Linked DNA regions of Sporocytophaga myxococcoides. The protein of the gene in region 1 interacts with the protein of each later gene in a pairwise test. Links are inferred from orthologs where the notes say so. Each region holds a gene or a part of one and is shown on either strand. Other genes may lie near its edges. The genes, in order: eno and rpe.

The links.
Region 2: the proteins of eno (region 1) and rpe interact in binary tests that used the Escherichia coli proteins (3 or more experiments, as listed by UniProt). The link is inferred for Sporocytophaga myxococcoides from one-to-one orthologs.

What each region holds. Positions count from the first base shown.
Region 1 is NZ_BBLT01000002.1:501,170-517,196, reverse strand. Bases 13,048-16,027 are described here. They hold eno (phosphopyruvate hydratase), read right to left. Parts: upstream 15,191-16,027; coding sequence 13,904-15,190; downstream 13,048-13,903. Other genes in these bases: carA (glutamine-hydrolyzing carbamoyl-phosphate synthase small subunit), read right to left, coding at 15,218-16,027; MYP_RS06535 (septum formation initiator family protein), read right to left, coding at 13,529-13,822; MYP_RS06540 (penicillin-binding protein 1A), read right to left, coding at 13,048-13,481. In the rest of the region: MYP_RS06610 (OmpP1/FadL family transporter), read left to right, coding at 1-418; MYP_RS06605 (redoxin domain-containing protein), read left to right, coding at 426-1,337; MYP_RS06600 (shikimate kinase), read right to left, coding at 1,327-1,842; MYP_RS06595 (ABC transporter permease), read right to left, coding at 1,853-2,905; MYP_RS06590 (BT_3928 family protein), read right to left, coding at 2,910-4,037; MYP_RS06585 (DUF1599 domain-containing protein), read right to left, coding at 4,021-4,578; folP (dihydropteroate synthase), read left to right, coding at 4,631-5,485; diadenylate cyclase CdaA, read left to right, coding at 5,482-6,324; MYP_RS06570 (hypothetical protein), read right to left, coding at 6,328-6,576; MYP_RS26035 (hypothetical protein), read right to left, coding at 6,620-6,814; MYP_RS06565 (DUF4468 domain-containing protein), read left to right, coding at 7,002-7,550; MYP_RS06560 (hypothetical protein), read right to left, coding at 7,593-7,841; MYP_RS06550 (hypothetical protein), read left to right, coding at 8,355-8,540; MYP_RS06545 (OmpA family protein), read right to left, coding at 8,595-11,015; more of MYP_RS06540, read right to left, coding at 11,190-13,047. UniProt on the Escherichia coli protein: Catalyzes the reversible conversion of 2-phosphoglycerate (2-PG) into phosphoenolpyruvate (PEP). It is essential for the degradation of carbohydrates via glycolysis.
Region 2 is NZ_BBLT01000001.1:857,493-873,445, reverse strand. The notes cover bases 10,476-13,381. They hold rpe (ribulose-phosphate 3-epimerase), read right to left. Parts: upstream 12,303-13,381; coding sequence 11,649-12,302; downstream 10,476-11,648. Other genes in these bases: MYP_RS03705 (S8 family serine peptidase), read right to left, coding at 12,358-13,381; MYP_RS03715 (TonB-dependent receptor), read right to left, coding at 10,476-11,616. Also shown: MYP_RS03765 (carotenoid oxygenase family protein), read left to right, coding at 1-1,124; MYP_RS03760 (cyclase family protein), read left to right, coding at 1,157-1,924; MYP_RS03755 (RidA family protein), read left to right, coding at 1,946-2,332; MYP_RS03750 (hypothetical protein), read left to right, coding at 2,405-2,833; MYP_RS03745 (VIT1/CCC1 transporter family protein), read right to left, coding at 3,084-3,806; MYP_RS03740 (SDR family NAD(P)-dependent oxidoreductase), read right to left, coding at 3,879-4,655; MYP_RS03735 (o-succinylbenzoate synthase), read right to left, coding at 4,671-5,741; MYP_RS26340 (hypothetical protein), read left to right, coding at 5,897-6,055; MYP_RS03730 (diphthine--ammonia ligase), read right to left, coding at 6,089-6,802; MYP_RS03725 (COG3014 family protein), read right to left, coding at 7,148-8,542; MYP_RS03720 (penicillin-binding protein activator LpoB), read right to left, coding at 8,565-9,155; more of MYP_RS03715, read right to left, coding at 9,181-10,475; more of MYP_RS03705, read right to left, coding at 13,382-14,007; MYP_RS03700 (hypothetical protein), read right to left, coding at 13,988-14,677; tRNA 2-thiouridine(34) synthase MnmA, read right to left, coding at 14,670-15,782; MYP_RS03690 (DUF6952 family protein), read right to left, coding at 15,861-15,953. UniProt on the Escherichia coli protein: Catalyzes the reversible epimerization of D-ribulose 5-phosphate to D-xylulose 5-phosphate.

The DNA.
Region 1 (16,027 bases):
ATCAGGGTTTATTTCAGGAGATGTTGAAGTTGTTGGTTATAGCGGGGCAAGATTAAAAGGTGCTGATCCTCAGGAATTGGATGCTGATAATGATGTAATAAAGAATCTTTATAAAACTACACTAAACTTTAACCTCGGAGCAGAAGCCAGACTTGGAGACTATAGACTTAGAGCAGGATATGCCCGTTTGGGAGATCCATACAGGCATGGAATAGTCGATAATCTGGATAGAACTATCAATACTTTTACATTCGGAGCTGGTTTGAAATCCGAAAGCTTTTATGCTGATATTGCATTTGTAAATACATTCTACAAAAGTAATTACTATTCTTATCACTTAAACAGTGGCAGAGAACCTATGGCAATCGTAAATAACAGAAATACGAGTGTTGTAATTACAATTGGAACTAGTTTTTAATTTTTAAATGAAAATTTATATCAAGATGAAGAGCAAAGTGCTTAAAATAATCATATTATGGGCGGCTTTCTCTTCATCTTTCTTTTTTTCTTTCGCACAACCCAAAGTGGGCCAAAAAGCTCCTGATTTTAAAATTGAAGATCCTAACGGAAAAATAATCCGTCTTTCAGATCTTTCTGACAAAATCGTATTACTTGATTTTTGGGCTTCATGGTGTATGCCTTGCCGCCAAGTCAATCCGGAAATAGTTGCACTTTATCATAAGTATCATGATAAAGGATTTGAAATTTTCAGTGTTTCATTGGATACTAAAAAAGAAGCCTGGCTTAATGCCATAAAAAAAGACCAGCTATCATGGCCCTTCCATGGAAGTGATTTAAAAGGCTGGGAAAATGAAGTAGCTGAACTTTATGACATTTCAGGAATTCCCGCTACCTTTTTAATTGATGAAAAGGGTATTATCATCGGGACTGATCTTGACGAATACGATCTTGACAAAAAGCTTAACTTTCTATTCAATGAGCAAGTTCAGTTTTATCCACAAACCGCCGCCGGCAAACTTTTTTTCACCGCAAAAGCAAAGTATCAGATTGAAGATCTAAAAGGAAATGTTTTACTGAAAGGCAAAAGTGAAGAAGTTGATATTACAGGATTAGCGGCCTCTGAATACCTTATCAGGTACGAAGGTAAGTCATCTCTCTTTCTCAAAAAAGTAAACGATCAGGCGCTTGTTACTTTTTATCCCCAAAGGGTAGATGATCAAATTACTTTATCTAAAAACGCTAATTTCGAAATATACAATCAAAGAGGTAAACTGATTAAGAAAGGATCTGGAGAAGTTATTATGGTTCAGGATCTTTCTTCCGGCAATTACTACATCAGCCTTGAAGGAACTGTTAATACCTTCTTCAAAAAATAATTTTCTTTTCTTTCAACAATTCTATTACTTCTTCCGGAGAAATACCTGCGCTTATTTCCAGGTTAGCCCTTTTGTAAAAATCTGTTCTCTCTGCACTTTTTTGAATAAGAAAAGCCAGCATATCTTCTTTGCTTTTGCCCTTTACCATCGGTCTGCTTTGATCATTTACAGCATACAGCCTTTCTGTAATTAATTCCGGAGAAACGTTCAGATATATACTGAACCCCATTGATTTTATTAAATTCATATTATCATAAAAACATGGTAAACCTCCTCCTGTCGATATGACAATATTATCCAGATGATTGAGTTGCTTTAAGGTTGATTCTTCCAGTCGTCTGAAATATTCTTCACCAAACTGATGAAATATCTCATTAATTGTCAATCCTTCTGTTTTGACTATTGATGCATCGGTATCTAAAAAGTCAAAATTAAGTAGTTCCGCAAGCTTTACGCCAAGGGTAGATTTCCCAGAACCCGGAAGTCCAATTAAAAAAAGCTTCATGCAAGTAAAATTAATGCAATCTGACCCGTGGATCAATGGCTGCATATAAAATATCTACACAAATATTAACAACTATGAAAACGAGAGCTACAAATAAGGTGGTACCCATCACTACAGGGAAATCGAGCTTATATACCGCATCGATTGTAACGGAGCCAATTCCCTTCCAGTTAAATATGTATTCGATAAAAAATGCTCCTGCCATTAGCGAAGCCAGCCACCCTGAAACTGCAGTAATAACTGGATTCAAAGCATTTTTCAACGCATGCTTAAGTATTATTTTATAATATCGAAGCCCTTTAGCTCTCGCCGTTCTTATATAATCCTGTGACAAAACATCCAGCATACTGCTTCTTGTTAACTGAATAATTATAGCCAATGGCCTGAGGCCCAAAGTAAATGCTGGTAAAATAAGATTCTTCAACACCAGCTTTCTTCCATTTAAATCATCCTCCCATAACTGCCCGGAAGTATTCAAACCCGTATAATCAGAAAGGTAGTATCCAAAAACCATTGCAATTAATGCCCCCATTACAAATGGAGGGGCTGAAATTCCTAAAACTGAAAGGGAAATGGTCGAATGATCAAGAAGACTGTTGGGCTTGACAGAAGCCATCATTCCAAAGAGTATTCCAAACACTGTAGCAAATAACATTGCTGCAAAAGCCAGCCAGAAAGTTCCCTCAAGATTTTCAATTATGATCTCACTAACTTTTTTGTTGGTTTGAAATGACCTTCTCAGATATGGATATTTTACTACAACAACTTTATCTTTTACTTTAAAAAGCTTTTTATATTCATAATTCTTTTCATTTGCTTCAGTATCTCGGTGAATAGAAACAGGAGAAAGATCATTCAGATAATAGCCCAATTGCACTGGAAGTGGCTGATCAAGGCCAAGCTCTCTGGTAATGGCCTCTCGGGTGGAAACGTCAGTTCTCTGACCTGCCATCATGGCTACTGGATCACCCGGCAATACATTAAAAAGAAAAAATACAACTATCAAAGCACCGAACAGTACCAGAAAGCCATATAAAAACCTAGTCGATATAAATTTTATCATTTACCTACTTCTGTAGCATTTTTAATTTATCACTATCGGGAATATCATTATAGTGCCATTTTTCGAGCACTGTTCCATCTTTCAACACCAATATCCCCGGATTTGACCTCACCATCATTTTCAAAATGACATCATCCATGAAATAATATGGTACCGCAAGCTGTAACTCATGTCTGAATGCCTCCATTACATCTGAAGAACCAGGTTCGGTTAAAATAACCGGTGAAAATCCCATTTTTTCTGATTGAGTTATCAAATTCCTTAATTTTTCAACACATCCTCCTTCACAATTCTTAAAAGCTTTATTCACGTCAGGTATTGTAATTAGTAATCTTTTACCTGTCAGAATTTCTTTGGTTTTGTCACCTTCGTCGCTATCAACATTAAATCCAATAATTTTAGGGACAAGTTTGGTTGTGTCTTTATTCAAAAGCTCATACCTGACAAACTTATACGAGGTATCAGAAGGATAGTTTTCTTGTAAAAACTCGAATTCCTTACCTCCTTTAGACAGGATAAACTTGTATTTCGGAGTTTCTTCTGCTTTCATTAATTGAGGTATATTGTTCCCCACTTTAAAATTCAGAAGATCAAAATATGGTAAATGATTCGCAGCATGATATCCGGTATAGAAAGTCACAAACGAAACGATTAGCATCAATAAATCTCCTTTTAAAGTATTAAAAACAGAAACTTGATTTCTTCCCAGGAAAAATATTATTAGAATGAAAAACAGAAGAATAAGATCCTTGATGAAGGACTGTTTTGGGGTTAAAACGATCAAGGTTCCGAAGCATCCACATTCTTTCACTTTATCAAAATAAAAGGAATAAAATGTTAAGAATGTGAAAAACACTATTAAAAGCAAAAGTATCCATGTTGTTTGTTTCATCCTGTAATTAAGCAATAATGCTATACCCAGAATCACTTCCAATCCTACAATGGCAATCGACAAGAATAATGAATATGGGGTAAATACCTCAAAAAAAGATCCAAAATCCGCACTAAAAACATGAAAGTATTCCTCAAGCTTAAAAGCTGTTCCGTATGGATCATTCAATTTTACCAATCCGGAAAAAATAAACAAGCAGCCAACTATGATCCTGCTTATAGTATTAATGATTTTCACCATCTATGAAGTTGGATTTAATTAAAGAAAACACACTATAATTAAGCATATCCTGATAATTGGCATTAACACCCTCAGAAACCAATGTCTTGCCGCTATTATCCTCAATTTGCTTGACCCTTAACAACTTCATAAGAATGATATCTGTTATTGAACTTACACGCATATCCCTCCAGGCTTCTCCGTAATCATGATTTTTATTGATCAGAAGTTCAAGAGTTTCTTCAGAATATTTATCATATAGCTCAGCTACTTTCTCTGCGGGAAGCTCCATGGGATCAGTATCTTTTAGCCCAAGCTGCATCATTGCGATAAGACAATAATTTATTATTCCTATAAATTCCGAATTGATATCTTCAGCCACTTTTTGAGTTCCTTTATCTTGAATTGATCTGATTCTTTGGGCTTTGATAAATATCTGATCTGTAATTGAAGGCAAACGCAAAATTCTCCATGCGGTTCCATAGTCCTGCGTCTTTTTGATAAATAAGTCCTTACACTTATTTATTACCTTCCTATACTCATTTTCAGTCTTGTTTGCCAATTTTGATTTCTATTTAGTAGTTTTGTTTAGGTCAAATTTACAATACTAGAATTTGAAACATAGAATTTTTGAGACAAAAAAAACACTTCTGGTTAGAGGTAAATTAATTGATTTATCCAATCGTCCATTGATAATGGGGATTCTAAATGTAACCCCTGATTCATTTTATGATGGCGGAAAATATCTTACTTCTGAAAATATTGTCAGAAGGGCCGCCTCAATGCTGGAAAACGGAACTGATATTATCGATCTTGGAGGTTATTCATCAAGACCTGGAGCTGAAAATATATCAATTGAAGAAGAAAAATCACGAGTTACCAAGGCCTTAATAATCATAAAAAAAGAGTTCCCTGATTGTATTGTCTCTGTAGATACATTCAGATCTGAAGTTGCCAGAATTGCAGCGGCAGAAGGAGCAGAAATAATAAATGACATTTCCGGAGGGGAATTAGATGAAAAAATGTTTGAAACTATTGCAGAGTTGAAGCTCCCCTATATTTTAATGCACATGAAAGGTTCTCCGGAAACCATGGCAAAACTTAACCAATACGACGATCTGATTGGAGAAATGCTGCAATATTTCCAGGAGAAAATATATCGTCTAAATGACCTGGGGGTCTGGGATATAATAATAGATCCGGGAATAGGTTTTTCTAAAAATAGTTTGCAAAACTTTCATTTGATTAGCCAGTTAGATATCTTCAGTGCCTTAAATCTACCAGTCCTTTTAGGTGCTTCCAGGAAATCTTTCATATACAAAACGTTAAACATTTCTCAGGAAGAAGCTTTAAACGGCACCACTGTTGTTAATACCATAGGACTCTTAAAAAATCTTAGCATTGTCAGAGTCCATGATACCCGGGAAGCTAAGCAAATTATAGCTCTATTAGAAAAATTAAAGAATTGACATTATTGTATAAAATAGGATTCTTAGAAATTAGCTGGATAGATATCCTTGATATCCTGCTTGTTAGTTTCTTGCTTTACCAACTATACAAATTATTAAAAGGAAGTATCGCTGTAAAAATCTTTCTGGGATTTCTTTCTATTTATCTTATTTATCTCGTTGTAAAAGCTGCTAAAATGGAATTATTGACTGCCATTTTGGGTCAGTTTATTGGAGTTGGTGTCATTGCCGCACTTATCTTATTTCAGCAGGAAATTCGAAAATTTTTAATCATCATCGGGAAAACAACAGCATTTAACAGATCTTTCTTAAAGGGACTTCTCTGGAAAAAAAATTCTCAGCCCAATGCCGATGGCCTCAATTTAAATCCGGTAATTGAAAGTGCTAAAATATTGGGAGGAACTAATACAGGAGCTTTAATTGTATTTGCGAAAAGTTCAGAATTGAAGTTCTATGCGGAATCAGGCGATTTAATGGATGCACTGATTTCTAAAAGATTGCTAATTGCTATCTTTCAAAAAAATAGTCCTCTCCATGATGGCGCAGTTATTATCGCAAATAACCGAATTAAGGCAGCCCGATGTATCCTGCCTGTTAGTGAAAACACAGATTTACCTGCCCACCTGGGTCTTAGACATAGAGCTGCAATCGGCCTTACTGAAGTTACAGATAGTATAGTTTTAATTGTTTCTGAAGAAACAGGTCAGATTTCGTTGGCAATTAATGGTAAAATACATACCAATCTTTCAAAATCAGAATTGAAACAAAAGCTCCACTTTTATTTATTTGAAGATGAGGAAAAAATAAAAGAGGGTGAAAAAGAGGAAATAGAAAATTAAAGTCTATTCCTTCTTTTTCATAAATGGAAGGGCAACCTTTTTAACAATTGCTTCGTCAGATTTTTTTTCCACAACTTCCTGAAGTAAAAATCTTCTGCGAATATCATTAATTAAAAATTTCTTTTGTTCTGTAAAGCTGTTCGGATGAACCTGCTCAAAGATTTCTTTCAATTCCTGCCATTTTAAAGGATCATATTCCTTAAAAGCCTTAGAATCAATTTTTTTACTAATACAATACTCCTCCCAAGTCATTTTACAAAATTACAAGAAAGTAATGATAGATTTCTCATATAAATTAAAAACCATCAAAGACATTAACGTTTTGCTGGGCTTCGATGTATTTCTTTAAATATTTTAATGGATAATTAAATTTATACCTTCCAAAAGAAAGCACTCGAAGCAAAATCGAAAGGCCTACAATAAAAACAAACAGAGCAACAAACGAAATTAGCGAGAGGAAAAATGAGTAGGTAAGTTTAGTTTCTTTCATTTTTATCCTTGGTTAGTTTACAAATATTTTACAACATTATTTCGTTTTTGTTTAAAATATATAATTATTTCAATAAAAAACAAAACAAAAACAACAAGAAATAAATTATTAGCCTTATCAAACCAGTCCGTCTTTTTATTTAAATTATTAAAATTTATCTTTGTTAAATCCACAAACAGGTATTAAGATGAAAAAAGTCCTATTCTCATTTGCTCTTTCATTGCTCATGATCAGCAATTTGATAGCTCAGAATCAGCTTCCAATAGATGCTGAAACTAAAAAAATAACTTATACAGAGGTTGTCCAGGTAGATGGAGCCAAAAAAGATGATCTATATCTGAAAGCTAAAAATTGGGCGCTTGCTAATGGATTCAAACAAGTAACGGATTCTAAAGCAGAGGGCAAATTTGTCGCAAAAGGACATTTTGGTGTTCAGTATCCCAGTCCGATGAGAGGAATGAACCATTCAGGAACAGTCAACTATCTTTTTTCTATTTCAGTGAAAGACGGTAAGTACAAATATGAGCTGGTTGACTTTGTACATGAATCTCCGAAAGGGAATGGTGGTAAACTTGAAAATGAACTACCACAGTGTGGCAAATACACTTTGGTTCCTGCGGGTTGGAGTACCATCAAAACAAAATCGGCTGAATCTGCTCAGGCTACAGTAAACAGCCTCAAACAAGAGCTTGCAGGAGCTCCTGCAGCTGCAGAAAAAAAATCAGAAGATTGGTAATAAACTCTTTAAGAGCAAAATGGGGAATTACCCCATTTGCTCTTATCTAAAATTACTTGAGTAATTTCTTCTCCCTCTATTAGGACCTTTTCCACTCCTTTTTATTTTTACAACGGTGTTATTTTTATATCTTTTCTTTTTCCTTTTAAAAAGATTCTTTTTCATCTTTTTCGGCCCTTTTAATGGGGAAACTTCACTCGCTTCTTTTTGAGAGTATGCAAAAGTTTGAGTTGCTCCCCCCCAACCTAAAGAAAGTGTAATCATCAACCCAATAACTATATTATTTTTCATAATTCTCATCCCTTCATTTCTCCTTACTTAAAGTAACTTCTGAAAATTTATGAAAGTTATTCCGAAACAATTTGTAGAAAGTTCTTATTTCTTCTAATTATCCCTTTAATAGAAAAATCAATTAGCTTATCCACGGGTAAAAGAGCAAATTGAACATAATACTTTGATCATACAGTAGTGTTAGCTAAAAGAGCAACAATATGCACCCTTATAACTTTCTTCCAGAATATTGAGTTATTTTTTTAAAACGGAAACTGAGGAGGGCATTATGCACCACTATTATGATAGAGATTACTTGTCGGAAAGATTGTTCTCAAAACTATGCATAAATAATAAAGGAGAATTATGTGAGATGATCGCCTTTGAGGGGGAAACAGTAGAAATAAAATTTAATTGTCTTCGCGAACACTTGATTTATGGGATTTGCTTCGCCTTTAATCCTAAGTTTGAGACCAAAAGGAAAAAATGACACCTTCTTTTCTATGTCATTGTTTTTATAGAAAAAAGGGTGATATGGAGAAAGATAAGAAGAGAGAGTTGTCTGATATCGTTGTAAATTATAAAGGGCAATTGTGTGAAATCCTTGAACTAGGAGAGACTATCTTCGTACATCTGTTTAATTCTTTAAGAGAAGATTATTACGCAGGTGTTTGCTTTAGCTTTAATCCTTCGTATGTAACGAAAGATAAAAATTGGTAAAAAAGAAGAGGCTGATTTTAATGAATCAGCCTCTTCTTTTTTTGAGAAATCTCTTTACTCGCCAATTACAATGAATTCAACCCTTCTGTTTACCAAATTCTCTTTTTTATCATTGCTTTGTATTACTCCCTTTTGCTCACCAAGACTTTCAATCGTAAGCCTGTCCTTTTCAATCCCTTCTTTAATCATAAAATTCATGATCGTCTGAGCCCTTTTTTCAGACAATTGCTGGTTGTATGTAGAGCTTCCTATAGGATCAGCATATGCACAAATCTTAATTTTCATTTTGGGATACTCTTTCATCATCTTCACTACTTCCATTACTTTTTGTGTAGAATATTCTGTAAGTGCCTGATAGGAATTGTAAGTGAAATGAACTTTAGGCTTTAAAACACTTCCAACAGCTGGAGAACTTTTTGTAGGAACGTCACCGGACTGCACTTCTTTTACAGGTGGATTATTTAAATGTGCCTGATTTTGAATAGCATAATTTATCTGAATATCTTGATATCTGTTCAATACCACCATATCATTATCGAGTATTTTCATTTCAGTTCTTCTATTCAACTGCCGGCCTCTTTCATTTTCATTTGTACTTATAGGCATTGTAGAACCATAACCTTTAGCTACCATTCTTCTTTTACCAATTCCTTTCTCGGCAAGATACTTCAATACTGCTGTCGCTCTTTTTTCAGATAATTTTTTATTATACTTAGCCTTTCCTACATTATCCGTATGTCCAGACAATTCTATTTTCAACTCTGGGTGTTCTTTTAAGAAAGTCACCAATCTTTCTAATTCTGACTTAGATTCTTTTTTTAGTTCTGATTTATTAAAGTCAAAGAACATGTTGTTTAGCACAATAGAATTTCCAGCTTTGAGAGACTCCAACTTTATATTTTTTGTAATCTCAAAAAATGGGTTTTTAGTATCTATATTGATATTTTCAGAATGAAACATATATCCGTTAGCTTCTACTGTTATTCCATAATTAGTTCCATGAGGCAACGCTAAAGTATACTGTCCGGTAAGTGAATTGGAATTATAAAATCCTATTTTTTCCTGATTATTATTATTCACAACTGATATAGTTGCTGAAACTGGTTTCCCTGTTTCTTCATCCAGCACTGTTCCTTTTACCAGAGCAAGATTAGAAGTAGGATGCGGTCTATTAATTACATAAATATCAGATTCTCCATAACTATCAGGTCTGGAAGATGAAAAATACCCCTTGGTACCATCTGCAGACCAGATAAAGTTATCTTCATCATCAGCTGTATTAATAGGATACCCCGCATTTTCCGGAGTTGACCACTCCTTATTTACATCATCATAAACTGAAGTCAGTATATCAAAACCACCCATTGATTTATGCCCATTTGAGGAGAAAAAAAGTGTTTTATTATCTATGCTTAAATAAGTAGGTTTTTCGTCAAATTCGGAGTTAATCTTTCTTCCAAGGTTATAAGGTTGTCCCCACTTTCCAGAAGCATCCATTCTTACACCATAAATGTCACTCCCTCCAAAACCACCCAAGCGGTCACTGCTGAAGAAAATAGTTTTTTCATCTGCAGCTATTGCAATAGTTGCTCCGGGCTCCCAGTTAATGTTGTTAAAGCTCTCATCCAGTAGTATGGGCTCAGACCAATGATTTCCTTCAAGAGTACTTACCATAATACTACCACTTCTGACTTTACCTATGTGAGATCTATAAAGAAATAGTTTATGCCCATCAGGTGATATTCCTATACAAGCGTCATGCAATTCTGTGTTCAAGGACACCAGATCTACAGGAGTTCTCCATTTCCCCAAAGAATCCTTATAACTTATATAAATATCTTCGTAATAATGATTATCCTGAATATCAATTTTCCCACCTGTAGTACTTGCTCTTCTGGAAGTGAATACAAGAGTAGAACCATCAGCTGATGTCAATGGTACAATATCCGGATAAGAACTGTTAATTCCAGGTCCCATGTTTTTAACCTCAAGGGTCAATGTGTCTTTTACAAGTTCTTTTCCGATCTGACACATTTCTATGTACTCTTCAACTGGAAGTCTGTCTTTAACTTTAGTTTTTGCAGTAAGGGTATCACTTAATGAGATCTGATAACTTTTATAATAATTTATAGCTTCATCAAACTGATGATTTAAATGAGAAATTCTTCCCAAATAATAATTTAAATCTAAAAACGAATAGCCTTGATTTTGAGCTCTCTGAAAATAAGGTAAAGATTCTCTTCTATGTTGAAGATTAAACTTGCAAACTCCTATACGGTATGGAATTTCAGCATCTCCGGGTTTTAAGCTGTCCAATCTTTCATATAATACTAAAGCTTTTTGGAATTGCTCCGTCTGGTAATAACTAGTTGCTTCTTGCTCTAGTTTTTTCACAGCACGACTTTGACCATTCGCTTTTGTAAAAGATGCGAAAAACAAAATAATACAGATCAAACTGTAGATGTTCCTTTTCATAGTGAGATTAATCGTTAAAAATTTTAAATTGGTAGACTTACAACTAGAAACCATCAAAACTGGACAAAATCTACCAACAAAAAGCGAAATTAACTCATTCTTAACAATTAAAAAAGGAAATATCCTTTAAAAAATTGTACTATTAAAGGGAAAAATTTAACATTACTGCCAAGTTTAATAAAAACCTTCTTGGTCTTCTACTTCCAATAGCGAATCAGATGCAATACTATCTGCTAATACTGGCTCTGGTCTGGGAGGACAACTTATGTTAATAGACAATTTTTTAGGTCGTTTGAAATAACCTTTAGGGATATTTAAACTTTCATCAGCATATACTTTTTCCATGTAGAGGCCAAATATTGGCAGTGCAATTTTTGACCCTTCTCCCAATTGCGAAGTTCTAAAGTGAATACTTCTATCTTCTCCTCCTACCCATACACCTGAAACCAAATTTTTTGTAATGCCCATATACCAGCCATCAGAGTGATTAGAAGTTGTTCCTGTCTTCCCCCCAACCTCATTTCCTCTAAAAATATTGTATTTAAATAAAGCTTGAGAGGTGCCTCCTCTTTCTTCAACTCCTCCTTTCAGCATATGTACCATTACATATGCTACATCTTCAGATAGCGCATCTCGGGTTTTAGGAATTACTTCATGAAGAATATTTCCATTACGGTCTTCTATTCTTGAAATAAAATATGGCTCTACCCAGACCCCGCTATTTACAAAAGCACTGTAGGCCCCTACCATTTCATAGACACTTACATCACTGGAACCAAGACAAATAGATGGAACCGGTTCAAGCTTACTTGTAATTCCTAATTTTTTTGCTTCATTAATAACAGCATCAATACCAATTAATTTTAGAACCTGTGCTGCTACTGAATTAATAGAACGCCCCATAGCCTGTCTTAAAGTCATACTATCACCTGTAAATATCCAATCTGCGTTTTTCGGTGACCAGGTTTTCATTTCACCTTTTTCTTCATATCTAAAGGTAATTGGCGCGTCTGGCAACAGATAGCAAGGTGTGTACCCCTTCTCAATAGCAGCTGCATAAACAAAAGGCTTAAAAGAACTACCAGGCTGTCTTCTTCCTTGTTTTACATGGTCATATTTAAAGTATTTGTAATTAATTCCTCCAACCCATGCTTTAATTTCACCACTTGAAGGATCCATCGACATAAATCCAGAATGAAGAAAATGCTTGTAATACTTTAAAGAATCTATAGGACTCATTATTGTATCTTTCTCCCCATCCCAGCTGAATACAGTCATTTTTACAGGTGTATTCATCACAATATTTATGGAATCATGACCTTCTCCAAATTTCTTAACAAGCATTTTATAGGTCGATGTCCTTTTAGAAACCTCCTCAATAAAGGTGGTAATTTCTTTTTTATTTTCATATCTCCAAGGATTTTGCCCTTTCCAATGTTCAAAAAACTTTTTTTGAACAACTTTCATATGCTCTCCAACAGCATCTTCCGCATGCTTTTGCATTCTTGAATCAATTGTAGTGTAAATCCTCAATCCATCGCCGTACAAATCTTTTCCGTTCTCCTTACACCACTTCAATAAGTATTTATTTAAAACTCCTCTGAAATATGTCGCAATGCCATCTATGGAATTTTCTACTTTGAAATCTACTTTCAATGGAATTTTTCTTATGGAATCGTAATCTTTTGCATCAAGAACTTTATTCTGAACCATCAAATCAAGTACAACATTTCTTCTCTCCAAAGAATTTTCAGGTCTGAACACCGGATTGTAAAGAGTAGTTGCTTTTAATGCCCCTATCAAAGTCGCAGATTGTTCTATTGTGAGGCTATCTGGTGACGTATTAAAAAATGTCCTTGCTGCTACTTTAATTCCGAAAGCATTACTTCCGAAATCAACAGTATTCAGGTACATATTTATAATTTCCTCTTTTGTATAATTTCGTTCTAACTTTATTGCCAACATCCACTCTTTGGCCTTATACAAAAGGACATTAATTATGGGTACAGAGCCAAGTATTCCTTGAAATTCATCATTTCTAGTTTTAAAAAGGTTTTTAGCCAATTGCTGACTCAATGTGCTCGAGCCTCGTTGATCACCTCTGACCATATACCAGAATATTGCGAAAAATCCTTTGGCGTCTATTCCCGAATGTTCATAAAATCGTACATCTTCAGTTGATATCAGGGCCTTAATAACATTGGGAGATATATGGGTTAAATCAACTGGACTTCTGTTCTCCCTGAAATATTTACCTAATAGAATATTATCTGCTGAATAAATTTCTGAAGCTTGATCTGAAGAGGGATTTTCAAGATCATCAATGCCTGGAATCTGTCCAAACAGCCATAAAAAGTTAATTTGCAACAATATTACAAATCCAATTATATAATAAAGAACTCCGCCCCCTATAATCCAAATGTATTTGGCTAATTGTTGATAATCAAACTTCCTGGTATTCTCCATGACCCCGCAACTAACTTCTAATCTTAATGTGTGTTATTGTTCGAAATTTATTCTTCATCTACGATGATAAAAACATCCTCGTTCTTCTTTTTCATTAAATAATTTTCACGGGCAAATCTTTCCAATTCTTTAGGGTTATTAAAAAGTGCTTCCCGCTCTTTCTTCACTTCTTCTATCTTTTCTTCATAAAATACTTTCTGACCATCCAAATCTTTAATTTTTCGGCTAGCTCTAAACTGATTAATAAAATCATTAGAATCGAAAAATATCATCCATATTAAAAAAATGATACTTGAAATAAAAAAGAAGTTCTTAGTAAATGGCGGAAGTTTTGATAACATGATTTTTTACAGAAGATATTTTGCTAAAAATAGAAAATGAGAGGGTAAAAAAAAAGTCCCTTTCTCAAGGGACTTTCAATATTAGATTTTTCTGAAGTTTTTACCTGGGTAATAAGCAATCTCTCCGAGCTCTTCTTCAATTCTAAGAAGTTGATTGTATTTAGCCATACGATCAGAACGAGAAGATGATCCTGTTTTAATTTGACCAGTATTCAAAGCTACTGCCAGATCTGCAATAGTATTATCTTCAGTTTCTCCAGATCTGTGTGACATAATGCTTGAGTAAGAATTTCTCTTAGCTAAAGTTACAGCATCGATAGTCTCAGAAAGAGAACCAATTTGATTTACTTTAATCAGGATTGAATTAGCAACCCCCTTATCAATTCCTTCTTGTAAACGTTTAACATTTGTTACAAAAAGGTCATCTCCTACCAACTGAGTTTTCTTACCAGCAAGGTCAGTTAATTGCTTCCAGCCAGCCCAGTCATCTTCTGCCATGCCATCTTCAATAGAAACAATCGGGTATTTATTAACCCAGTCATTCCAGAAATTGGCCATATCAGAAGATGATAATTTGTCTCCTGTAGACTTTTTGAAATGATACATTTTGGTTTCAGCATCATAAAATTCAGAAGCAGCAGCATCAAGTGCAATAAACACATCTTCTCCAGGTCTGTAACCAGCAGTTTCAATTGCCTGAAGAATGATCTTTAAAGCCTCTTCGTTGGATGGAATATTAGGAGCAAAACCTCCTTCATCACCAACATTGGTTGACATCTTTTTAGATTTCAACACTTTTGCCAGATTGTGGAAAATTTCAGATCCCATTCTCATCGCTTCAGTAAACGAAGCTGCACCTGCTGGAACAATCATGAATTCCTGAAAATCAATAGAATTATCAGCATGACTTCCACCATTCAATATGTTCATCATTGGAACTGGCAATGTTACTGCATTTACACCACCTACATATCTATAAAGTGGCATACTAGCCTCTTGAGCTGCAGCTTTAGCGACAGCAAGAGAAACACCAAGTATTGCATTAGCACCTAACTTACCTTTGTTATGGGTTCCATCCATCTCGATCATGATCTGATCAATTAGTTTCTGCTCAAAAACTGAAGCACCAACTAACTCTGCAGCAATCTTATCATTTACATTGGCAACAGCCTTCAAGACTCCTTTGCCCATGTACTTTGATTTATCACCATCTCTCAATTCTACAGCTTCATGACTTCCTGTTGAAGCTCCTGAAGGAACGGCAGCACGCCCAAGAAACCCATTTTCTGTAATTACATCTACTTCTACAGTAGGGTTACCTCTTGAGTCAAATATTTGACGGGCAACGATTTGTTCTATTAAGCTCATTTTTTTGTTAAAAATTTAATTAAAAATTTATTTTCTAAGTAATGAAATAAATTCCTCAAATAAGTAATGGGAGTCATGCGGTCCTGGGGACGACTCAGGATGATACTGAACTGAAAACGCCTTTTTATTTTTAATTCTAATCCCCTCTACCGTATTATCGTTAAGATTGATATGAGTAACCTCAACTGTTTCACTAGTTTTAACCGCTTCAGCATCTACACTAAATCCATGGTTTTGTGAAGTAATCTCACTTTTACCAGTAAGTAGATTCTTAACAGGATGATTTAATCCTCTATGGCCATGGTGCATTTTGTAAGTAGGAATTCCATTAGCTTCAGCCAAAATCTGATGCCCTAGACAAATACCAAATAGAGGTAAATCAAAATTCAAGATCTTCTTAACAGTTTCTATTGCATATATAGTCGCAGCTGGATCACCGGGTCCATTTGATATAAAATAACCATCAGGTCCCCATTCTTGCATTTCCTCAAAAGAAGTAGTTGCAGGAAATACCTTACAAAATACGTCTCTACTTGTAAAATTATTTAAAATACTTTTTTTAATCCCTAAATCGAGAACTGCAACTTTTAAGGAAGCATTTTCATCACCCGCATAATATGCATTTGGTGTACTTACTTTACTTGACAATTCTAATCCACTCATTGATGGAATATTCTTTACCTCAGCAAGTAGTTGTTCAGCATCAAGTATTTCAGAAGAAATAATTGCATTCATCCCTCCCTTACTTCGGATATGCCTTACTAGCTCTCTGGTGTCTATCTCACTTATACCAACAATATTGTTTCTTACAAAGTACTCCTGAAGTGTCCCTTCTCC
Region 2 (15,953 bases), on another replicon or contig:
GCGCTTCCATTTTCAATAAGTTTTTCAGTGCTTTTTCCAAGCCTGAAGCATCAAATGCAAGTGTGAGCATTCTAAAAAACGGTAATAGAATAGCAGCTGTATCAGACTTCTCCTATATGGTTGAGTTTGATTTTAATTCACTTGAAACCATAGGAGAAATTAAATTTTCTGATCAGTTTGGAAATGATTATATGTTTAGTGCAGCTCATAGTTGTTACGATCCTGAAACCAAAGAAGTTTTTAACTGTCTTGGAAAACCAGGCCCCAAAGGAAACTTCTCTTTTATCAAAATTTCAGAATCCACATTTGAAAGAAAACCATTCGGTTCCTTATCTGCACCTAAGCATACTTATTTTCACAGCTATGCATTAACAAAGAATTATTTCATATTCATAGAGCAACCTTTGGAGCTTAACATATGGCAACTAATGTTCAGCAGATTTCTTAACAGACCATATGAAGCCTGCTATCATTGGAAACCTGAAAATGGCACTAAATTTCATCTCGTGAATCGCATAAGCGGAAAAATTAAAACCTTTAAATCTAGCCCCTTCTTTTTCTTCCATACAGTCAATGCTTTCGAAGAATCAGATGAGGTATTAATTGATCTTTGCTTATACAATGATCCTTCAGTAATCAAAGATCTTTATTTAGATAAACTCAAACAAAACGGTCTTAAAAAAGAAAGCATGGGGTTGCTTTATAGAGCAAAAATAAATTTAAAAACCGGAACCGTGGATCTTATTCAACTCTCCGACACCTCTCTGGATCTGCCATCTTTCAATATGAAAAGGTCATGCAAATCTTATAATTTCGTTTATGGACTTGGCTTAAAGGAAACTCAGAATATTGAAGTAAATAACCAGCTTGTGAAAATAGATATCAGCTCAGGAGATGTAAAGGTTTGGTATCATAAAGATATGTATCCTTCAGAACCTTTATTTGTAGCCGCTCCCGGAGGGTCTTCAGAAGACGATGGTATCATTTTATCAGTGGTCCTTGATATACAAAAACAATCTTCATTTCTTTTGCTATTAAATGCAGCTGATTTGACTGAAATTGCAAGGGCTTATGCTCCTGTACATCTGCCAATAGGTTTGCATGGAATGTTTTACCAAAAGTAAAAACATCTATTATAAAAAAATTAAATCATAAAATGTCACGTATTATTGATCTTTCCAAAACCATTGAATACAACAAAAAAGATCCATGGTTTATGAGGATAAAAGTCGAAAACAAAGCTCATAGAAAGAGTAAGTTTCTTATCCGTTTTTTTGTTGGTCTTCCTGTCCGCCTATTCCCTTCAAAGTTCATAGGATGGGCAGATGATACAATCCTTGGAATGGGGGTTCACTCTTCAACCCATATTGATGCACCATGGCATTATTCAGAGACAGTAAATGGAAAGAAGGCAAAGACCATAGATGAGGTTCCTCTTGAATGGCTTTATGGGGAAGGAATTGTTATAGATATGAGTCATAAGGCAGACTTTGATATCATAACAATCGATGATATTCAAGCAGACCTTAAAAAGTCTGGTGCGGAAATAGCTCCTGGTAAAATTGTCCTTATTAAAACCGGCCGATCAAAGGTTCAGGGTGAAGATTATATAAATAAAGGAACAGGCATGAGTAAAGAAGCTACTGAATGGCTTATTGAAAGAGGTATAAAAGTAATGGGTATAGATCAGTGGGGTTTTGATCTGCCATTAAGGTATATGGCTGCCAAAGCTAAAGAAACGTCCAATTCTGAACTCTTCTGGCAAGCCCATCTTGTAGGACAAAAGCACGAATACCTTCATATGGAACAGCTGGTAAATCTGGAAGCACTTCCCCCATTCGGATTTAAAGTTGCTGTTTTTCCATTAAAGATAAAGGGAGCATCGGCAGCCCCAGCCAGGGTTGTAGCTATTTTTGACAATTAGTTTTTTTAAGAAAATATACACATGAAAAGAGAAGTTTTAAAATCCGGAACACCTTGGGAAGACATAGTTGGATATTCCAGAGCAGTAAAAATAGGAAACATAATAGAAGTAGCAGGGACTACTGCAATGGAAGAAGACAAAGTAATCGGTATAGGAAATGTTTATGAACAAACTCATTTTATTTTGTCAAAAATTGAAAAATGTCTTGAACATTTCGGATGCAGTATGAAAGATGTGGTGAGGACGCGCATGTATGTTACCGATATTAGTCAATGGGAAGAAATAGGTAAAGCTCATGGTCATTTTTTTATTGGAATAAATCCGGTTGCTACAATGGTGGAAGTAAACCGACTCATATCTCCTGATCTTCTGATAGAAATAGAAGTTACTGCAATTGTTTCCAATTAAAGGCTCATATTTTTGACCTCCTCCTAAACAAAATTTAAGGGAGATGGCTTTTTATTTTATTAAGAACATGCTATGAGCAGTAATGAAGGATTTTTAAGGAAGATCGAGGCAACAGCAGCAATGATTAGTATTCTTGTTACTTTTTGGGCTCTCTGGGAGTTTTATCAGAATAAAGAATCCATGAATCCAGCGGGCCACTATTATGGTTCTTTTGCCAATTACTCCAATGACCTAAATGGTAAATTTGAGTTATTTATAATTATAGACCACTTGGGTAAAGTTGAAGGAAGAATTTTAAGAAAGGGAAAATATCCATTCCGGGGTAAAATTAAAGGATCTACTAACAGTAAAGGTATAACTTTTTCCTCCTACAACCCTTCTGATGGAAGTATCATTCGCTGGAATGGAGTAATTTCAGAAGGGAATATAAAGGGATTATATCAGGAGGTTACTTATCCGGATGAAAAAATTAAGAAAATTTGGAGTGCCGATAAGCGTTAGCTTTTTACTTGTAGAAACACTACACATTGGCGTCTCATATCTTTTATAATGTTTTTTTATAGAAAACAATATCTGCCGTTTAATGTGTCCTGATAAATTTAAAGACCATGCCCGTGGATAAGGAGACGCCATGCATGGCGTCTCTACAGATATCAACATTAAAATGTTTATTGAATTAGAAAGACTTTATTCACTTAAAAATTAGTATTTGAGCTCTTTTAAACCAGCTGGTGAATTTCTTTATATAATATTATGTAAAGATTTTTTCAAGAACAGCTCCGACATAATATGCAAGAAATGCCGCAATACCTCCAAGGAAAAGTGTTTCCATGATCCCTACTAATTTATTTTTATTTGTAACTATACTCTTAAAACTACCTACAATTGCAAGAGCTATACCAGTGAGAATACAACTTACCAGGAACAAATTGCTTGGTTCCAATATATTCAGAATTGCAAATAGATACGCCAGCAAAGGAATCAGACCGATTGTGACAAAAGATAGAAAAGTCATTCCGGCGGTTTTAAAAGGAGTTCTTTCATCTCTAGACATCTCAAGTTCTTCCTTCATCATAGTATCCACCCATACATCTTTATTGGAAATAATCACTTCAACAACCCTATTTAGTAGTTCACCTTCGAATCCTTTCTTTTGGTATATCTCCCTTATTTCCTCAATTTCTTTTTCCCTCATATTTTCGATTTCCCAATATTCAACAGCTTTATTTTTCTCGTAAGTATCCTGCTCTGCCTTAGTTGAAAAGTAGTTTCCCACCGACATTGAAAAGCCATCGGCAATAAGGTTAGCAAAGCCAAGAATAATTACTACAGATATTGATAAATTTGCTCCTGCAGCTCCTGCAACAACTGCAAATGTGGTAATTGCACCATCAATACCTCCATAAATGAATTCGGAAATATAATCTTTATTAAAAAATAAAATGTTCCCGTCTGAATGTAACTTGTCTTCCATAATTTCAATATAAAAAAAAATTCATTTCCATAAAGTGAAAATGAATTTTAAAAACAAACCAACCACTAATATTTAATTCTTTGGTGCAAAAAGTCTGTTAAGAGTCCTTACAATAAACTTGTTTGGAAAAATCTTACTGAAGTAGGCTCCAAACATATTGCTTGTTCCTGGAATTATTTCAGAATCATGAGCAAGCATACCTTCTACAGCTATTTCAGCTACCTCTTCAGGAGACATTTTCACTTCACTTGAATCAACAGGAAGATTTTTCAATCCAGCTTCTTCAAAAAAATCGGTTGCAGTAGGTCCAGGACAAAGACAGCTGACAGATATGTTAAATGGCTTTAACTCTTCACGCAGTGCCAGAGTAAATGAATGCAGAAAAGACTGAGTAGCAGCATACACACTCATAAATGGAATTGGCTGATAACATGCAGTGCTTGCTACATTCATAATATATCCGCCTTCAGCTTTAAGCATAGGAATAAAGTTATAGATCAGCGACACAGAAGCAGACTGGTTTAATTTAATCAGATTTAACTGATTATCCAGTGATAATGAAGAGAACTTGCCATACAGACCTGCTCCTGCATTATTGATAAGCGCATTTACCTTTATTCCTTCTTTTAAACACCAGTTATAAAGTTTCTCTGGAACATCACTTTCTGTAAGATCTGCAGAATAAACTTTTACATCAATTCTTTTGGTAGCTTTTAATCTTTCAGCTATCTCCCAAAGCTTATTTTCGGATCTTGAAACAAGAACCAAATTAAAATTTTTAGACGCACAATATTCTGCCAATGCCAGGCCAATACCTCTGCTAGCTCCGGTAATTAATGTATACCTCATATCATACTATTGCCATTATAACAAGGGATTAAAATTCCAATTTTGTGAAGGATCGTAGTACAGAGCCCCTGATTGAATAACAAGCGGAGAATCAATATTGTTATGATAAAGCTTGCCGGTGCCCAATCCCTGCGGCATTGGAGAGTTCAGGCTATATGCAAACTGAGCAACGGCATTGAGGCCAACATTAGACTCCAGAGCAGAAGTAAACCACCAGCCAGCCTTTATTCTATCTGCTGCATCAATCCATTCCGCACTTTGCTTAAATCCACCTAAAAGAGTGGGTTTGAGTATGATGTATTGAGGTTTGATCTTTTGAAGCAATTCTACTTTTGTATCTTTTGTATATACACCTATAAGTTCCTCATCCAACGCTACCGGTATGATATTCAAAGTACAAAGATGCTTCATTAATTCTACCTGGCCTGCCTTTACAGGTTGTTCAATAGAATGAATAGTAAATTCTGAGAGTTGCTTTAATTTGATTTCAGCATCCGTTTCTGTAAATGCGCCATTTGCATCAAGACGGATCTCAATCTGTTCCGGAGAAAATCTGGTTCTGATTTTTTCCAGCAGATTACATTCTTTATTAAAATCAATTGCACCTACCTTAATCTTAATACAGTTAAATCCTTGTTCCAGCTTTTCCCACAACTGCCTTTCCATAAAATTAAAGTCCCCCATCCAGATCAGACCATTGATCGGAATTCCTTTTCCTCCCGTAGTAAAATCTGTGTCAAAAAGCTTCCTTTTTCCTCCTTGCTTTAAATCCAGTAACGCTGTTTCCAAAGCAAAACGAATGGAAGGCCACTCTTGCAGATACATGAAAAACTCTTCACATTCATCTATTGAATTCTTCTTTAAAATAAGCCTGGAAACTTCCTCCAGCTTTTCATCCAGATCAGGTCTGTCATCGATACTCAGTCCTTTTAACGGCGCACATTCCCCTATTCCAAAAGTCGAATAATTCTTTTCATTTGATATTACAAGATACCGCACATCATGAGTTTTAAGCACCCCTCGTGAAGTCCCTGCATCAAACTTAAAATTCAGAGTGTATTTTTTCCAAAAACAATTCAATCCCATTTATGATTATTTTACTAATTGTATTTTACCGATATTATTTGACTATTAAGTCTTTAGTGGTATGATCCTCTAGTTTTTTTTCTATTAAAAATTGCAATAAGTCTATTTTTTTTATTAAATTGTCAATTATTTGGGAAATAATAAATTTATTAATCATGAAAAAACTTCACGTTATATTTATCCTTACTCTGGTTCTTGTTACCGCTAACATGGCTGAGTCATTTGCTTTTACACCCAAAAAGCCGGGAAAGCATAAAAGCGCTAAAAAATCGAAGAAGAAAAAATCCGGATATTACTTTAATTTCCAGCATTAAGATATATGAAGGAATAAAAAGAGTTAACACTTTTTATTCCTTCAACTTTATGTCGGCAAACCAATATCCAACTTCTTCTTCCACTATCCTGCCCTCCGTTTCTTTTTTTACATTGTAATATTTTACTACTTTTTCCGTACAGGCTACATCCAGCTTTTCTCTGAATACCGGACCTTCATAGACAAATGTATGAAACTCTCCATTTTCACCACATGGATCAGTACCAGGTGACATCAATCCCACTATTTCCTCAGATAGGGTTTCTCCTACTAATTCCTCGTTTATGTTTTTACAGCTTCCTGAACAAATCATTGTTTTAAAACCTAACTTCAAAAAGCTTGAGAGCAGTTCTGCTGTATCCTCCTTCCATAAAGGGAAAACAGCTTTCATTCCTACTTTTTCCAGCTTTTCCTCTCTGTATCTTTTTAAATCTTCTAAAAATATATCTCCAAAAATAATATGAGAAACTCCCTTTTCTTTCCAGTATATCATTGCTTCTTCCATTTGCTTTTCATATTCTTCATTAGTGCAAACTTCAGGTATATATACCTTATACAATGGAATTCCTATATGCTTTGCCTGAAGATCCATCAACTCTTCTCTCACCCCGTGCATAGACACTCTGGAATAGGCGGAATTAATAGTTGTTAGCAATGCCAAGATCTCAAATGCGCCTGATGATATTGTCTTATATAAAGCAAAAGCGGAGTCTTTACCTCCACTCCAGCAAAAAACTGCTTTTTGCATTTTTTTTGATTTTATCTTACTATCACTACCATGAATTACCGGAGAATGATTAGTCTTTCGACTTCATACTTACCTGCCGGATGTTTTTTTTTATTCTGATCTCCTAAAACGTCTCCTCTTGCTTCAATAATAATTATTTTATTCTTAACTGTATTTTCTGCCCAGGCTGCTGTTTATAATTATAAGAACCTTTTTCTTTTACTCTTTAATTAAAATAAGATGCTCTCTCTTGTGGAGAAGTTTTTGAGCATTAGGAGTCATTAACTATATTGAAAGTTAAAATCATTCAGGAGGAATGAAATTCTGTATTACAAACAACATAGAAATCATAGTTTATCAGATTTACTAATAATAGATTAGGGCTGGCATAGCGTCCAGCGAACTGAAGGTCTGAAAATTGGTACTATTCTTTTTAATTTCTACTGAAATTTCTTGCTTCTTCAGATCTTGCCTTCCCTTTGTGGTAAAGGAAATAGTCTGCTTCCCTTCCGGGAGTTTAAGCCTTGCATAATAAATGCTGTGAGGCAACGTCTGCCAGTTTCTTGTATCTGCCTGTTCTGTTATAGCATTAACAATACTGAAAGCCGCTCCCAGATTTCCGTTTTCCTGTCGTATTTTATATTCTGCAGCTTTCTTTAATCCAACACGGAGAAGCGATTTACCAAGTTCTAATAGCATTCGGTCTTTTAAAGACTTAAAGGCAATGGCATTAATATCTTGAGCCAGTTGTAAAGGAACCTCTTTTCCTCCTCCGGATAAAGTTGCACTTTCATATACCAGTGGCCGCTCTACGTATTTAGGAAATGCTACACGTATAAATTCAAGCTTGCTTAAACCACTGGACTCGTAATTGTCATTGCTAATGGCAAAAGGAAAGTTTAATCCGAGTTCAGGATTAACAAAAGTCACAACGCCTCCCTCTCCTCTGATAATACTGAAGTTGATACTCCATTCTTCTTTAACAGGCCCAAGACCATCATGCCAGATGAAAACCAGGTCGCCTTCATCTTTGCCTAAAGAAGGCTGATACTTAATACCAAGATCTTTTTCAAACCTTACAAGTTCTTCATTAAAACCACTGAGGTAGGCTGTTCTCAAAAGATCCTGTTTAAGCTGTTCAGGAGGGCCAAGATTGAACATTTTTTGATAATCTGCCTGGTACACCTCTAAAGCATTTCTATACGCTATAAAAGCGTTATTATAATCTTTATTAGCATCATATATGATTCCCATTAAAAGATGGATGAATGCATCTCTTTTATATTTATTTTCCGATTTGTACTTATCGCTTAGCTGTTTTAATCTGATATCCATCCTTCTGCATTCTACAAGGGCTTCTTCGGACTGTCCCATCTTCAGATAGTTTAAAGCCTTGTAATAATGCATCATAAGGAGTTCAAACTCCTCTCCATAGTATTCGACTATTTTAGGATTGGTCAGAAAGGATAGTCCTTCATTGAGCAGATTTCTGTGGTGATTATCTGCAATTCTGTAAGCCTCTTCAAAGTGGTCATTGCTTCCAGCATAATTTCCTTGCATAGAAGCAACAACGCCTTTGTTTAAATAATATATAAGTTTGTTTTTTCCTTTTGCTCCCTTTTTATCTTTGGCCAATTCATCCTCTGCTTCCTTCAGCTGGCCTTGAACAAAATAAGTATTGAACCTAATATTTCTCTGATAATAGGAAACACAGGAAAAACACAGACCTGCAAAAATCAAACAAATTATAACTCGTCCCATCCCCCACCAGTACTTATGCAACTTAATTAACTATATATTTCTTAATTTTCTTGTCCCCAATCCAAACAAGTTCATTGGTTTCAAGATCAGCAAGTTCAAGATTGATCTGATAAAACACTACTTTTCTCTTACCTTCAGAGTCTACAATTGAATTGATCGTACCGAATACCATATAATCTGCTCCAAGCTCTCTGCCCCATTTTTTCTGAGTTTCAGGAGATGCAAATTGCTGCTGATCTGCTCTTTCTACTCTCAGCTTTTCTCTGAATTCTGCATTCTGAACAACTCTTATTGTACCTGTATTGATGCATTCTCTTTCAAGGTCTTTAATGAAAGTAAGAGCATCAATATGTTCATGACTCTTATTACTGATTACACCTAATATAATCGTTGGCTTTTTATTATTCCTTGCCATGAAATCATTTCTCCATGGTCTGTTGATCATATCCTTAGCCATTTCTTCAGCAACCAGCCTTGAATCTACATCATTCCATCTGCCACTTAGATCTATCTGCTGATCTGGGCTTACTCTTGTTACCGTCTTTTTAGTACATGAACCTGCAAGAACTAAAACTGTAAGTAGGCTGAAAATAACTTTAAAGGGAATTCTCATTGTATGCATTGTTTATTCTGTATGTTTAAAATTTCGCTATCAGGCGGACATTCAAAAACCTTGCCGATAAGGTATTAGGGACAGCAAATTGACGATTTTGAAAATCACTTACCCAGTAATAACTGATTGTATTATTTACCCCAAGAAGGTTCAGCACTTCAATGCTCAACCAAAGTGACTCAAAAAGAGACTTTTTCAATACTTCCTTATCCTGCATGCTTAATAACTTCGAAAAACCAATATCCACTCTCCTGTAAAATGGAGCTGTAGCTGCAGCTCTGAAGTTTTTATTTTCCGGAGGACCAAAAGGTAATCCTGAGCCGAACACAAGATTCAGGTACATTTTAATTGTTGGATTATTTGGCAAATGATCCTGAAAGAAGATTGCTGCTGTTACTCTCTGATCTGTAGGTCTTCTGATATAACCCCGATCGTCCCCCTGAACATCTTCCATTGTTCTTAAAAAACTGAGACTGAACCAGGACTGTTCACCTTTCACAAACTCCCCGCTGACCCTGAAGTCAATTCCTGTAGCATATGCCCTGGCAAGATTCTGTCCATAATACCGCAGCCTTACATTATCAATGTCATAAGGTACTACGTTTGTCAGATATTTATAATAAATCTCTGAGATAAATTTAAACTCTCTTCCCCATGACATAAACTTAAGATCACTTCCTGCAATAAAATGATAAGAGGTCTGGGCTTTGAGATTAGTATTGACAATCCCGTCAAAATTTCTAAGTTCCCTATAGAATGGAGGTTGTTGATATACTCCGGCTGCAGCCCTTAGCATCAAATTGGGTCTTGAAGTCGGTATCCAGCCATACTGAAGACGAGGACTTACCAGCAACTGGTTATTTAATGACCAGTAATTTAATCTTACTCCATAAGTTAAAATATGAGTTGAATCAGGACTGAACGTATTCTGAATATATCCCTGATTTCTCCAAGAATCTAAATCAACTGTCGTATTGATATATCTTGTAAGCGTTATATACTGAGCAGAGTCCGTGAAAGAATACTCATTCAACTGATCATCGATTATTTCTTTAGTAAGACTATATCCATATTCAACCTTATTCTTTGAATTGAGACGATAATACCCTCGATGAGTAAAATTGAAAATTGAAGCTTTCAGGGAATTTCTGCCGTGATCAAAATTAGTTCCAATCCCTCTTATAATGAGGGGAGCATTTAGCTGAGGGATAAAATTAGAACTCGGACCTGATTCCACTTCGTATAGTTTATAACCAGCTTCCACATCAAACCCTTCATTTTCTATTGTCCTGACACCAGAGACTATAAATTCCGTTTTAAATCTTTTGGTAAATTGATGTGTCAAAACTAGTCCGCTTTGAAAAGTTTCATATTCCATGATTTCCTTACCGTCAAAGTCAACTGTCAAATTCATCACCTGATTAAGTGTGCCAAACTGGACTTTACTCCTGGAGGGAAATACCTGGTATTTATTTTTTGAATAGCTTAATAAAAGTCCCAATGTCGTCCGTTTTCCATACTCTGCGGCACGACTTTTTTTGGTTAAATCAAGTGAAATATAGGATTGTATATCATAAAATTTTGGTTTGTACTGACCTTTGACCGGAAGGGTTTTAAGGAGGTATTGAGAGGACTTCTGTCTGGCGCCGATTGCAATAGATAACCTCTTCTTGAATGCTGAATTTTCCAGATATAAGGCATTGTTCAACAGCCCTGCTGTAATAGTCCCTCTCAGATTTTTAGGTTCTCTGTACTTTACAGATAACATAGAAGACAACTTATCTCCATATCTCGGCTGCCATCCTCCGGCAGAAAATTCAATATCAGCGACCATGTCAGGATTGACAAAACTTAAACCTTCCTGCTGCCCACTCCTTACCAGAAAGGGTCGGTATATTTCAATACCATTGACATATACCAGATTTTCCTCAAAATTACCTCCACGCACACCATACTGAGACGAAAGTTCACTGTTAGAAACAACACCAAGCCCTGCCGTGGAAAGGATTTTATTAAAATCTCCAAATGCAGACGGAAGGTATTTGGGAATCTTGGGATCTATTTTGATTGTACTTACCTGCCCACCTGATTCCTCCTTAAATTTCCCTTTGACTTCAACATGCTTGAGCATCTGAACATCAGGCTTTAGTTGAAACACAATTGTTCCTGCATTTCTTTCTGAAGGAGTTATTTGTTTTGCGAAATTTTCAAAACCAAGAAAAGATATGACAATTGTATAGACAGAATCACCTGGCAGATATAATAAAAAACGCCCTTCTGAATCTGAATGAACTTGAGATACAGGTTTCCATTGCTGGTTGTATAATACAACATTCGCATCAGGAACAACTTTTCCTTGTTCGTTTAGCACCTGCCCTGAAAAGACCCCTTTATCCTGCCCAAGAGCTGCCAAAGAGGATATAACCAGCAAAAAAATAAAATAAAAAATCCTTTTACCCATCTCAGCTTTAAACGACGGTTCCAAGGAAAATATTATCCTAAAGATTTAAGAGATGCTATTGTAGCCTGAGGATCTTTAGAGTTAAATACAAAATTTCCTGCAACGAGTACATTGGCACCTAGATCCAGCAATTGTTTTGCATTTTTATCTGAAACCCCGCCATCAATTTCTATCAGAAAATTTGCTTTGGCCTCTTCTCTCATCTTATTCAGCTGCTTTATCTTTTCATAGGTTCTGGTAATGAACTGTTGCCCTCCGAATCCTGGGTTCACAGACATGATACAAACCAGATCAATATCATTCAATACGTTTTCCAATACATTTACAGGAGTATGTGGATTAATCGCCACACCAGCTTTACATCCGGCAGCATGAATTTGTTGGATAACTCTGTGAAGATGAGTACAAGCTTCTGCATGAACACTGATATATGCAGCCCCTGCCTCTTTAAAAGCTTCAATATATTTCTCAGGTTGCACAATCATTAAATGCACATCCAAAGGTTTCTTAGCATGTTTATTTATAGCAGCACAAACTGGCAAGCCAAAAGAAATATTAGGAACAAAAACACCATCCATAATATCAACATGGAACCAGTCTGCCTGGCTTTCATTGATCATTGTAACATCTCTTTGCAGGTTTGCAAAATCAGCAGAAAGAACTGAAGGGGCTATAATCGGTTTCATAATGACCACAAATATAAATAAAATGAAAGGAATGTTAACTTAAAGAAAAACGTATTTATTGAAGGATAATTTTTATTACCTGATTTGCACTGTTAGTATTTAGAACCAGAATATACACACCTCTTTGAATGTCACCAGGAAATACCATTTGATTTATCTTTTCTGCCTTTGATAAAGTCTTGGCAAATATTTTTTTACCTGTTAGGTCAAATAATTCAGCTTCCACATCATTGCCTACTAAATCGTTTTCAATAATAAGTTTTACATTTCCCGGAATAGATACAGGATTTGGGAAAAGCCCTGCAATTTTTAATGTGTCTGGGCTTGAATAAGTAAGAGCTTTTTGAAAATTTGGAATTCCAAATCCATATTGAAAATCAGGGTCATTCCCTTTGGAAGCTGATTTTTTCAAAGCTTCTGAGATTTCTTTGTTGGATAAATATGGTCTTGCTTGCCAAAGACAAGCAATCAGACCTGCTACAAGCGGACAGGAAAAAGATGTACCATTGGTGCTCGAATAAGAATTGTCCGGATTACCAACATATACCCCAGCTCCCATTGCTGCCAGGTCTGGTTTTATTCGACCATCAGCTGAAGGACCAATTGAACTGAACGTTACATATTTTTTATCTGAATTTACTGCACCAACTGCAATTACTGAAGGTCCATCTGCTGGAGCTGTCACATATTTCCATGATTTATTTCCTTCATTACCTGCGCTGTTCACCACAATCATTCCTTTAGAAAAAGCTGTCTCTGCAGCTTTCGTCACAATAGTAGACGTCCCATCAAGATCAGCATAAGAATGATCCTGTTCCGTAAAATCAAAAGTATTGTATCCTAAAGAACTTGAAATGATATCAGCACCTGCACTGTCTGCATACTCTGCTGCCATAAGCCAGTTATATTCTTCCAGTATGGTTTCCGAAAAATCATTTTCAGTTCTCAATAACAAAAAAGAAGCATCATAAGCAGGCCCTACTATCTTTCCCTCTTCAAAACCCGCCAACACCGACAGTACATTCACTCCATGTCCTCCGTCGTCATAAACATTCTGATCTCTAGAAACAAAATCATAGGTACCTAAAATTTTTTCATTCTGATATAAATGAGTGAAAAATGTAAGTGTATTGGCATTTAAAAACCCATTATCCAAAACTGCTATAAGCTTACCTTTTCCTGAATAACCTAAAGCATGAACAGAAGGAACTCCAATCATAGCATTTTGATTCAGAGAAAAACCATAGTCAATAGAAGACGATGATGATGATAAAAAAGCCGATTGTCTCTGAATATTCGATACCGGAGAAGAAAGCTTCAATTGGTTAAGAGATGTTTGTGCTGGCTGAAGGTACTTTACAGATTTTACAAATTGCTTACTTCTTGTTAGTTCAGATACCTCTTCTGACATTTCTACGATCACACCATTCATCCATCTTGAAGATCCTTTAATAATAATACCTGTTTTCGTGAAAGAATCCAGATAATTTTTATTGACTGGCAAATCTTCTTCCTGAATCTGAATGTTATGAGCCTGTCTCCTGCTAATGGCTTTTGGAGAAAGAAACTCTTCCGGAGTCTTGGAGGAATATTCACTGTCAGACTTATCGGTGAATGTTACAAAATATAAATTAGTCTGAGCTAGACTTTGAAATGATATAAAAATAATGAAGCATAAAATTGCTTTACTCTTTGCCGTAAGCATAAATTTTCTGAAGATAGGTTTCCCCAGTTTTTATAATATATTTCCCTATAGCAGAAGGAGACTGGTCATACTCATAAATTCTTTTCTCTTTATGAATAAGGCCAACATGTTTTGCATAATATTCAACCTTGTATTTTTTTTCAATCAGGTTCTGATTATCAGCCTGGATTATTTTTACGGAATTAGGGAAATAAATTGTATCAACATAAAAAGTACGTTTGAAATCCTTTACTTTATAATACTCTGATCCCATAGTATTTTCAGCATTCCCATCCCATGTTTTATCATTTACCAAAGGAAAGGTCATCTTGATAAACCTGATATTATTTTCCGTTCTTGTAACATTACTCTTGCTGTTGAACTGACTCCATACTGAATCTGGTTGCGCCGGCCAAGGATCTGTGAGACTGTTTTTTGTATATCTTTCCACTCTGTATTTTAGTTCGCCACCAGCTCTGAATGTATCACCGATTATTTCCTTGAGATAATAAAATGAATGAGTAGAATCACCCACTCCGTAAGTTTTTTTATCTACAGAATAGAGAACATACATTCCCTTTTCAATTGGGAAATACTGATAGTCAGACACATCCGGTTCCTGCTGCTCTGAGCATCCGGAGATTAAAAAAGATGCAACAAAAAAGAGCAATAAAGAGAAAAATTTATTCATTGTTTTGTCTAAAGCTTGATGTAATCCATCCTCCGCCAACCACATCATTTCCTTCATAAAAAACAGCTGCTTGTCCAGGTGCTATAGCTGTTACTCCTTGATGAAACAACACTTTCATTTCATCACCTATTTGTTCTATAAGTGCCGGAGTACCGCCATCGTTATATCTGACCTTTGTTACAGTTTCTAGCTTTCTGCCTATTAGATCAGGATATTTAAGCATGTTTAACTTCTTCACCATCATTCCATCTTTAGCCAGCTTTTCTAATGATGACAGTACTACTCGATTTTTATCCTTTTGAATTTCAGAAACAAATACTGGATATCCTAGCGCTATCCCTAATCCTTTTCTCTGACCAATTGTATAAAAAGGATAGCCCTCATGTTTTCCTACAATTGTGCCGTCTTCGAGCACAAACTCACCTCCTCTTACAGAATCTTCCAAACCTGGAATTCTCCTTTTCAGAAAGCCTCTGTAATCGTTGTCAGGAACAAAACAGATTTCATAAGATTCAGATTTATTAACCAAATCTACAAATCCTCTTTCCTGAGCAAATGCTCTGATTTCAGTCTTTTTGAGATGACCAAGCGGAAACTTTGTTCTGCTCAGACTTTCCTGAGATATTCCCCATAACGCATAAGACTGGTCTTTATTTTCATCAAGGCCTTTAGAGATGACATATCTCTCATTTTCCTTTCTGATATTCGCATAATGACCAGTTGCAATAAATTCACATCCTAGTTTATCTGCACGTCTTAATAAGGCATCCCATTTGATGTGTGTATTGCACAATACACAGGGATTAGGGGTTCTTCCGGCAAGGTATTCGTCAGTAAAATGATTGATCACATAATCACCAAACTCTTCCCTGATATCAAGGATATAATGAGGAAAACCAAGTTTAACCGCAATATCTCTGGCATCATTAATAGAATCAAGACTACAGCATCCGGTTTCTTTCTTAGTACCTCCGGAAGACGCATAGTCCCATGTCTTCATAGTCATACCAACCACTTCATATCCTTCTTCATGAAGCATAACAGCAGCAACAGAACTATCAATTCCGCCGCTCATAGCTACCAAAACTCTTCCTTTAGTACTCATTATTTAAATTAATTCCGGGAAATATCTCAACTGTAACCTCAAAGGTTAAGATGTTTAAGATAATCTGAGTGAAAAAAATCAGTTTATAGACTCCCTTACTTTTTTTGTGTATTCTCTTAACGCTTCTTTAAACTCAATATTTTTAGCATTCATTTCCTCCATAATCCAAAG